DNA from 2 places in the Kitasatospora purpeofusca genome. Region 1 is predicted to be linked to the other one. Evidence: predicted binding sites of a transcription regulator. Region 1 holds the regulator's gene; the other holds the start of a gene.
The links. Region 1 encodes HrcA, which represses chaperone genes, less so after heat shock. Its sites were predicted from a motif close to TTNGCACTCNGNNNNNCNGAGTGCNAA; they were not measured.

Region 1 (5,001 bases):
TCCATGGCGTCCAGCACGTGGTCGGTGGGGGCGAGCAGCCGGGCGGCGACCAGGTCCAGCAGCGGGGTCGGGTCGGCGAGCAGCGGGCCCCGGCCGAGGGCGGCCAGCAGGTCGGCGCCGTGGGCGACCGCGTGCAGCCAGCCGAGCCGGGGGTCGAAGCCGCGCAGGTCGGTCTCCTCGACGTACCAGCGGGCGAAGGACTCCAGCCAGGCCGGGCGGTGGGCGCCGTGGTCGGCGAGGTCGGCGAGGACCAGCGGGGCGAAGGTGCGGGCCTGGATCTCGGGGTCGGTGAGGCGTTCGGCCATCTCGTCGCCGAGCGCGAGGCGCTGTTCGGGGGTGAGCAGCGGCACCCAGCGGCACAGCTGCTCGTAGGCGAGGCTGTCGCGGACGTGCGGGTCGGGCGAGCGCAGTGCGGCGCTGACGGCGGCGAGGGTGTCGGGAGTGGGGGCGGCGGATTCGAGTGCGGTCCAGTTGATCACGGGGCGGACCCTAGGGGCGGGGGCGGCCGAGGGCCACCGATTTACCGGGCCCGGTGGTGGCGGCCCCGGGTCACAGCCCCGGTGCGCCCCAGACCGGGAACCAGCGGGTGAGGTCCTTCTCCAGCCGCAGGTCGTTGCCGAGCATCGCGTTGACCTCCAGCTCCAGCGGGTTGTCGCGCTTCTCCCCGCCGCCGGGCAGCGGCGCGAAGGGGTAGAACGTGCCGCGCTTGTACAGGTAGACGAGGGCGAGCGGGCGCCGTCCGTCGGTGTCGCGGAAGCCGACCAGGGAGCAGAGCAGCTGGGGGCCGAAGCCGTGCGCCTCTAGTTCGCTGTTGACCGCGTGCAGGTCGTTGACCAGTTCGGGCAGTTCGTCGGGCGTGTGCCGGGCGAGCAGCCAGGAGTAGCCGTAGGAGTCCTTGGACGCCTCGACGGGGACGCCGCCGCGTTCGGTGTCGGCGTCGAGCAGGGCCCTGACCTGCCGTTCGACCTCGTCGAAGGCGCCGCCCTCGACGGAGGCGAAGCAGACCGAGCCGAGCCCGGTGGGCCGGAAGCCGGCCGCGGCCTCCAGGGTGAGGGCGGCGGACGGGACGCCGAACAGCTGGTCGAGGTCGGGTTTGACGGGCTTGGTGCGGCCGAACAGCGTGTCCAGGATGCCCACGGCGGTCCTTCCGGTCGGAGGGCGGGTGCGGGTGCGGAGGCCGGGAGCGGTGCGGGCGGCTCAGCGGCCGAGCTCGGAGGAGATCTTCGCCAGCTGGGCCAGCCGCTGCTCCAGCGACGGGTGGGTGGAGAACAGCTGGGTGGCGGCCTCCCGGGCGCTCAGCGCCGGCGCGAACCAGAACGCGTTGTACGCCTGCGCCTGGCGCAGGTCCCGGGTCGGGATGGCGGCGATCTGGCCGGTCACCTTGGTGAGCGCCGAGGCCAGCGCGCTGGGCCGCCCGGTCAGCTGGGCGGCGGCCCGGTCGGCGGCCAGCTCCCGGTAGCGGGAGAGCAGCCGGGTCAGCAGGAAGCTGATCGCGTAGACGGCGATCGACACCAGCGGGACCACCAGGGCGGCGATCGCGGCGTTGGAGTCGTTGCTGTTGCGCCCGCCGCCCATGAAGCCGCCGTACATCGCGATCCGGGTCATCGCGCCGGCCAGCACGCCGAGGAAGCCGGCCACCGTCATCACGGCGACGTCCCGGTGGGCGACGTGCGACAGCTCGTGGGCGAGCACGCCCTCCAGTTCCTCGGGCTCCAGCCGGCGCAGCAGGCCGGTGGTCACGCAGACCACCGCGTTCTGCGGGTTGCGGCCGGTGGCGAAGGCGTTCGGCATGTCGTTGTCGGCGACCGCCACCCGGGGTTTGGGCATGTCGGCGAGCGCGCAGAGCCGGTCGACGGCGCCGTGCAGCTGCGGGTACTGCTCCGGGGTGACCCGGTGGGCGCCCATCGCCCGTTCGGTGATCCGGTCGCTGAACCAGAACTGGGCGACGAACAGGCCGCCCGAGATCAGTACGACGATCGGCCACGCGCCGCGCAGCAGCACGATCAGCAGACCGGTGAATCCCACGTACAACAGCCCGATCAGGAACATCGTCCCCACCATGCGGCCGGTCAGGCCGCGGTCGGGGGCGAAGCGGGTGTGCTGGCCCGAGCTCGACATCGCTGCTCCTCCGTTCGCCGTCCGCTTCCGATGCTGCCACCGGGCGGGCCCCGCGGCATCACCCGCGCGCCGCGGACTGCGGGCAGGATCACCCCGGCCGGGCCGTTCCTGCCGTCGGACCCGGGCCTTACACTGGCAGGTACGGTTCTGGCACTCGTGTGTTCAGAGTGCCAAGGCCGGGCCCCGCGGGGTCGGACCGGACAGCTCGAACACGGACACATGCCACGACGGTGTGTCACAACGGACAACGCGTGAAGACGGAGGTGCGTGCCCATGGCCGGTGAGGTCCGCCAGCTCGACGACCGCAAACTCGCGGTGCTTCGCGCGATCGTCCAGGACTACGTGGGGACGGAGGAGCCGGTCGGCTCCAAGGCCCTGGTCGAACGGCACAACCTCGGGGTCTCCCCGGCCACCGTCCGCAACGACATGGCGGCGCTGGAGGAGGAGGGGTACATCCACCAGCCGCACACCAGCGCCGGGCGGATCCCCACCGACAAGGGCTACCGGCTGTTCGTCGACAAGCTGGCCGAGGTCAAGCCGATGAGCGCGCCCGAGCGGCGGGCGATCCGGCACTTCCTCGACGGCGCGGTGGACCTCGACGACGTGGTCGCCCGCACGGTGCGGCTGCTCGCCCAGCTGACCCGCCAGGTCGCGGTGGTGCAGTACCCCTCGCTGAGCCGCTCCACGGTGCGGCACATCGAGCTGGTCGCGCTGGCCCCGGCCAAGGTGATGCTGGTGCTGATCATGAACACCGGCCGTGTCGAGCAGCGGTTGGTGGACTGCCCGGGTACGGTCGGCGAGACCGTGCTGGCGGACCTCCGGGGCCGGATCAACGCCCGGGCCGCCGGACAGCGGCTCCCGGACGTCCCGGGGCTGCTGGAGGAACTGCCCGGGCTGTTCGAGGCGGTCGACCGGCCGACCGTGTCGACGGTGCTGGCGACGCTCTTCGAGACCCTCGCCGAGCAGCGCGAGGAGCGGATCATGCTGGCCGGCACGGCCAACCTGACCCGCTTCGGCCACGACTTCCCGCTGACCATCCAGCCGGTGCTGGAGGCCCTGGAGGAGCAGGTCGTCCTGCTCCGCCTCCTGGGTGAGACCGCGGACGCCGGGATGACGGTCCGGATCGGGCGGGAGAACGCCTACGAAGGGCTGAATTCCACCTCGGTCGTCTCGGTCGGTTACGGTTCGGGCGACGAGAGCGTGGCCAAACTGGGGGTGATCGGTCCGACCCGGATGGACTACCCGGGCACAATGGGGGCGGTGCGAGCGGTGGCACGGTACGTGGGCCAGATTCTGGCCGAGTCGTAGGAACGGTCGTCGTCGGACAGCTGACGGCGCCCTAAGTCGCAAGCACTCACACAGGCGGAACAAGCGGAGCATTTGGTGGCCACGGACTACTACGCGGTACTCGGCGTCCGACGGGATGCGGGGCAGGACGAGATCAAGAAGGCGTTCCGGCGCCTGGCACGCGAACTGCACCCGGACGTCAACCCGGACCCGAAGACGCAGGAGCGGTTCAAGGAGATCAACGCCGCCTACGAGGTGCTCTCCGACCCGCAGAAGCGCCAGGTCTACGACCTCGGCGGCGACCCGCTCTCGCCGAACGGCGGAGCCGGTGCGGGCTTCGGCGCGGGCGCGGCGGGCTTCGGCTTCTCCGACATCATGGACGCCTTCTTCGGCGCCGCCTCCGGCCAGCGCGGACCGCGCTCCCGGACCAGGCGCGGCCAGGACGCCATGATCCGGCTGGAGATCACCCTGGAGGAGGCCGCGTTCGGCACCACCAAGGAACTCCAGGTCGACACCGCCGTCACCTGCACCACCTGCAGCGGCGAGGGCGCCGCGCCCGGCACCTCCGCGCAGACCTGCGACATGTGCCGCGGCAAGGGCGAGGTCTCCCAGGTCACCCGGTCCTTCCTGGGCCAGGTCATGACCTCGCGGCCCTGCCCGCAGTGCCAGGGCTTCGGCACCGTCGTGCCGACCCCGTGCCCGGAGTGCGCCGGCGACGGCCGGGTCCGCGCCCGCCGCACCCTGACCGTCAAGATCCCGGCCGGGGTCGACAACGGCACCCGGATCCAGCTGGCCGGCGAGGGCGAGGTCGGCCCCGGCGGCGGCCCGGCCGGCGACCTCTACGTCGAGATCGCCGAGACCGCCCACCCGACCTTCCAGCGGCGCGGCGACGACCTGCACTGCACGGTCACCATCCCGATGACGGCGGCCTCGCTCGGCACCCAGGTGCCGCTGCAGACCCTGGACGGGATCGAGGAGGTCGACATCCGGCCCGGCACCCAGTCCGGCCAGTCGATCCCGCTGCACGGCCGGGGCATCACCCACCTGCGCGGCGGCGGCCGGGGCGACCTGATAGTGCATGTCGAGGTGCAGACGCCCACCAAGCTCGACCCCGAGCAGGAGGAGCTGCTGCGCCGCCTGGCGGTGCTGCGCGGCGAGGAGCGGCCGTCCGGCCAGTTCGCGCCCGGGCAGCAGGGGCTGTTCTCCCGGCTGAAGGACGCCTTCAACGGCCGGTAGCCGTCCCGCGCGGGGGTGCCGAGGCTTCCTCGGCACCCCTTTCGCGTTCCCGTTCCCGTCCCCACCCCGGAGGTTCCCCGCATGACCGCGCCCGTGTTCGTCGTCGACACCGAGCGGATCGCCGCCGCCGCGCCGGGCGCGACGGTGCGCCTGGACGGGCCGGAGGGCCGGCACGCCGCCGCGGTGAAGCGGCTGGAGCCGGGCGAGGCGGTCACCCTGGCCGACGGGCTCGGCCTCGGCGCGGACGGCACCGTCGCGGCGGTGCACGGCAAGGACGCGATCGAGGTGACGGTGACGGCGGTGCGCCGCGAGCCGGAGCCTGCGCCGCGGATCGTCGTCGTCCAGGCCCTGCCCAAGGGT
Region 2 (5,001 bases), 1.0 Mb from region 1:
ATCATCGCGGCGGCGCCGGCGTCGCAGCGGGCGCGCAGCACGGCCAGCACGGCCTCGCCGGTGGCGGAGTCGAGCGCGCCGGTGGGCTCGTCGGCCAGGACGAGGCGGCGGTCGCCGACCAGGGCCCGGGCGATCGCGACGCGCTGCTGCTGGCCGCCGGAGAGCTGCTCGGGGAAGCGGTCGGCCAGGTCGGGGATGCCCATCTCGCGCAGGGCGGTGAGCGCCTCCCGGCGGGCGGTCCGACCGGACACCCCGTCGAGTTCACGGGGCAGGGAGACGTTCTCGGCGGCGGTCAGCGCCGGGACGAGGTTGTAGTCCTGGAAGACGTAGCCGACCGAGCGGCGGCGCACGGCGGCCAGCCGGGTCCGGTTCAGCCCGCTCAGCTCGACGCCCTCGACCAGCACCTGCCCGCCGCTGGGCCGGTCGAGGCCGCCGGCCAGGGTCAGCAGGGTGGACTTGCCGGAGCCGGAGGGCCCCATGACGGCGACGAACTCGCCGGCGTGCACGGCCAGGTCGACGCCGCGCAGGGCATGCACCTCGGCTTCGCCGTGCCCGTGCGTCCGGGTGACGGCGCGCAGTTCGAGGACCGGACGGGTCGGATCGGGCTGGGACATGGTTCTCCCCACTCATTGCCGAAAAGAAGGACTCGGACGGACTATATATGTCGTTGGACTGCATATGTAGTCCGACGGTTTCATCGGCGCGAAAAAACCGCCGCCGCACCCGGAGGTGCGACGGCGGTACGGAGGGAGGAGGGCCGGCTACAACTCGCCCACGGCGGCCACGACGGCGCCGCGCTTGCCGCACACCCAGTGCGGCTCCGGCCCCAGCTCCGGCTCCACGCCCAGCGCGTGCGGGTCGCCGTCGGCCGCGCAGTCCGCGCACAGCGGCCAGCGGCCGTGGCTCTCCAGCAGCGCGTCCTGGACGTCCTGGGCGACCAGGCCCAGCACGTACTCGGTGCCGTCCGGCCACTGCTCCAGCCACCAGCGGCGGTGCGTCACGGCCTGCTCCACCAGGGACACCACGGCGGGGTCGGCGGCGTCCCGCGCGGTCAGGTCGGCCAGGATCAGCGCCCGCGCGGTGTGCAGCGCCGTCTCGATGTCGTCTGTCGTAGCCATCCGTCCAGTCTCCCAAGAACGCCCGGAAACCCGGGAACCCACCAGAACCCCCCGCCCCGGGGACCGTTCCCGGGAACGCCGCGAGGGCGGCTCCCCGTCGGGGAACCGCCCTCGCGGACGAAAGACCTGCTGATCCGATCGGAACGATCAGGATCAGAAGTCCATGTCACCGCCCGGCATGCCGCCGCCGGCGGCCGCGGAGGCCTTCTCCGGCTTGTCGGCGATGACGGCCTCGGTGGTGAGGAACAGCGCCGCGATGGAGGCGGCGTTCTGCAGCGCGGAGCGGGTGACCTTGGCCGGGTCGATGATGCCCGCGGCGACCAGGTCGACGTACTCGTTGGTGGCGGCGTTCAGACCGTGACCGGCGGGGAGGTTGCGAACCTTCTCCACCACGACACCGCCCTCGAGGCCGGCGTTGGTCGCGATCTGCTTGATCGGGGCCTCCAGCGCGACCTTGACGATGTTGGCACCGGTGGCCTCGTCGCCCTCCAGCTCCAGCTTGTCGAAGGCGACCGAGGCCTGCAGCAGCGCGACGCCACCACCGGCGACGATGCCCTCCTCGACAGCGGCCTTGGCGTTGCGGACGGCGTCCTCGATGCGGTGCTTGCGCTCCTTGAGCTCCACCTCGGTGGCCGCGCCGGCCTTGATGACGGCCACGCCGCCGGCCAGCTTCGCGAGGCGCTCCTGGAGCTTCTCGCGGTCGTAGTCCGAGTCGCTGTTCTCGATCTCGGCACGGATCTGGTTGACCCGGCCCGCGACCTGCTCGCTGTCGCCGCCACCGTCGACGATGGTGGTCTCGTCCTTGGTGATGACCACCTTGCGGGCGCTGCCCAGCAGGTCGACGCCGGCGCTCTCCAGCTTCAGGCCGACCTCCTCGGAGATCACGGTGCCGCCGGTGAGGATGGCGATGTCCTGGAGCATGGCCTTGCGGCGGTCGCCGAAGCCCGGGGCCTTGACGGCGACGGACTTGAAGGTGCCGCGGATCTTGTTCACGACCAGGGTCGACAGGGCCTCGCCCTCGACGTCCTCGGCGATGATGACGAGCGGCTTGCCGCTCTGCATGACCTTCTCCAGCAGCGGCAGCAGGTCCTTGACCGAGCCGATCTTGGAGTTGGCGATCAGGATGTAGGGGTCCTCGAACGAGGTCTCCATACGCTCCAGGTCGGTGGCGAAGTAGGCCGAGATGTAGCCCTTGTCGAAGCGCATGCCCTCGGTGAGCTCGAGCTCCAGACCGAAGGTGTTGCTCTCCTCGACGGTGATGACGCCTTCCTTGCCGACCTTGTCCATGGCCTCGGCGATGAGCTCGCCGATCTGGGTGTCGGCGGCCGAGATGGAGGCGGTGGAGGCGATCTGCTCCTTGGTCTCCACATCCTTGGCCTGGGCCAGGAGCTGGTCGGAGACGGCGACGACGGCCTTCTCGATACCGCGCTTCAGGGCCATCGGGTTGGCGCCGGCGGCGACGTTGCGCAGACCCTCGCGGACGAGCGCCTGGGCCAGCACGGTGGCGGTGGTGGTGCCGTCACCCGCGACGTCGTCGGTCTTCTTGGCGACCTCCTTGACGAGCTCCGCGCCGATCTTCTCGTACGGGTCCTCGAGCTCGATCTCCTTGGCGATGGAGACACCGTCGTTGGTGATCGTGGGGGCGCCCCACTTCTTCTCCAGAACGACGTTGCGGCCCTTGGGGCCGAGCGTGACCTTCACTGCGTCGGCAAGCTGGTTCATGCCGCGCTCAAGGCCGCGGCGAGCTTCCTCATCAAAGGCGATGATCTTGGCCATCAGAAGTGGTCCTCCGGGACACGGTCGACTGCTCGGACCAAGGGGTGCCCGCGACGGACGGCCCTGGTGTGCGGGGGTCCATTCCCCTACCGCTCCCTGGGGCCTCACCGACCCGGTCCGCTGTCACTCTCAAGCTGTGAGTGCTAACGCCAATGATTAGCACTCCGGGTAGGTGAGTGCAAGCCCAATCGGGCAATCCGCGAGCCGCGCCGCCCGCCCCGCGCACCCCTCCGGGGCCGCCCCCGACCGCCTCCGACCGGCCCCGACCCGGCCCCGACCGCAGCGTCCCGGGCGCGGCGGCGGACATGACTGCGGGCCCGTACGACCGAGGTCGCACGGGCCCGCAGTGAGAATCAAGAGGTGCGCCAGCCGATGGGCCGAGCAGAGCTCCCGGGTGTCGGAAAGGTCAGACCGCCGCGCGGACCATGTCCGCCTGCGGACCCTTCTGCCCCTGAGAGATCTCGAACTCGACCCGCTGGCCCTCCTCAAGGGTGCGGTAGCCGTCCATCTGGATCGCGCTGTAGTGGACGAAGACGTCCGCACCACCGTCGACCGCGATGAAGCCGTAACCCTTCTCCGCGTTGAACCACTTGACGGTGCCCTGAGCCATTCCGAACTCCCCTAGTGCTGTGCTGGCCCTTCACGCGCCCGCAGGTCTGCGGGCCCGGGTCTGGTTGGAGGCCGGCCCGGGGAACCCCCCCTGGGCACAGCCGCGCACGCCACAATCCTCCCGATGACGCCGAACGGCATCCGGCGAACGGGCGATTGCGTCGACCGCGGCTGAATGTATCCGGATCGACGCCCTCTGCAACAGGGTCAATGGCGGGGAATTCACCCGCGGCAGCGCAGGACAGGACGGGCCCAATCGGGAGAAAGTCCTGCATTCTCCGCCGGACATAGCGGACGTATTACCAGAAATCCCCGCCAGAATTCTGACACCGGCCTGACATGTATCCAGGTCCCGGGTCCGTCCCGACTCTCGCCGGAGGGGAGCCGGCGGCGGTGGCGGTGCGGTGGATTCGTTCCCGGACCAGGGTGACGGGCGCGCCCTGTTCCCGGTCCAGCGACACTTTACTCCGCCCGGGACCGAAGATATTCCCGCCAAAATGCGCGCGGCCGTCCGCGGCACGGAATTCCGTGCCGCGGACGGCCGTCGACGACGCGCCCGCCCCGGGGGGAACGAACCGCCCGCGGATCACCCGCCGGCGACCGCCGGGATGATCGAAATGCTCGCGCCGTCCTTGATCTCCGTCTCCAGGCCCTCGGCGAACCGCACGTCGTCGTCGTTCACATAGACATTGACGAAACGGCGCAGCTTGCCGGTGTCGTCGAGGATCCGCGCGGCGATCCCGGCGTGGTTGCGCTCCAGGTCGGTGATCACCTCGCCCAGCGTGGCGCCCTCGGCGGGCACCTCGCTGACACCGCCGGTGTAGGTGCGCAGGATGGTCGGGATGCGGACGTTGGCGCTCATGGGGGTCTCCTCGTTACGGGCTGGGGCGTGTCGTTCGGATCGCGTCGGGATCAGGCGGAGGCCAGGCCGGCACCCCGGAAGGCGTCCAGGGTCGGCCGGATGACGGCGGTCATACCGGCCTCGGAGACGGCGTCGAGGGTCTTCAGCCCGTCACCGGTGTTGATGGCGACGGTCTCCTTCGACGGGTCCAGCTGGCCGGTCTCGACCAGCTTCCTGAGCACGCCGACGGTCACGCCGCCCGCGGTCTCCGCGAAGATGCCCTCGGTCCGGGCCAGCAGCCGGATCGCCGCCACGACCTCCTCGTCCGTGACGTCCTCCACCGCGCCGCCGGTGCGCCGGGCGATGTCCAGCACGTACGGGCCGTCGGCCGGGTTGCCGATCGCCAGCGACTTGGCGATGGTGTCCGGCTTGACCGGCCGGATCACGTCGTGGCCGGCCTTGTAGGCCGCCGAGACCGGCGAGCAGCCCTCCGCCTGGGCGCCGAAGATCCGGTACGGCCGGTCCTCGACCAGGCCCAGCTTGATCAGCTCCTGCAGACCCTTGTCGATCTTGGTGAGCTGGGAGCCCGAGGCGACCGGGATCACGATCTGCTCCGGCAGCCGCCAGCCGAGCTGCTCGCAGATCTCGTAGGCGAGC

Region 2: the regulator HrcA is predicted to act here: its motif matches at 3,051-3,077, upstream of groL (chaperonin GroEL).

The regions. Positions count from the first base shown of each region.
Region 1 covers NZ_CP108561.1:3,550,754-3,555,754, reverse strand. Annotated here, with positions in the region: gene OG715_RS15490 (DUF2785 domain-containing protein) at 1-479, opposite strand, end outside; gene pspAB (PspA-associated protein PspAB) at 550-1,137, opposite strand; gene htpX (zinc metalloprotease HtpX) at 1,198-2,118, opposite strand; gene hrcA (heat-inducible transcriptional repressor HrcA) at 2,392-3,426, shown strand; gene dnaJ (molecular chaperone DnaJ) at 3,502-4,641, shown strand; gene OG715_RS15465 (16S rRNA (uracil(1498)-N(3))-methyltransferase) at 4,723-5,001, shown strand, end outside.
Region 2 covers NZ_CP108561.1:4,575,407-4,580,407, forward strand. Annotated here, with positions in the region: gene OG715_RS20215 (ABC transporter ATP-binding protein) at 1-614, opposite strand, end outside; gene OG715_RS20220 (hypothetical protein) at 762-1,118, opposite strand; gene groL (chaperonin GroEL) at 1,272-2,894, opposite strand; gene OG715_RS20230 (cold-shock protein) at 3,301-3,504, opposite strand; gene OG715_RS20235 (MoaD/ThiS family protein) at 4,090-4,365, opposite strand; gene thrC (threonine synthase) at 4,416-5,001, opposite strand, start outside.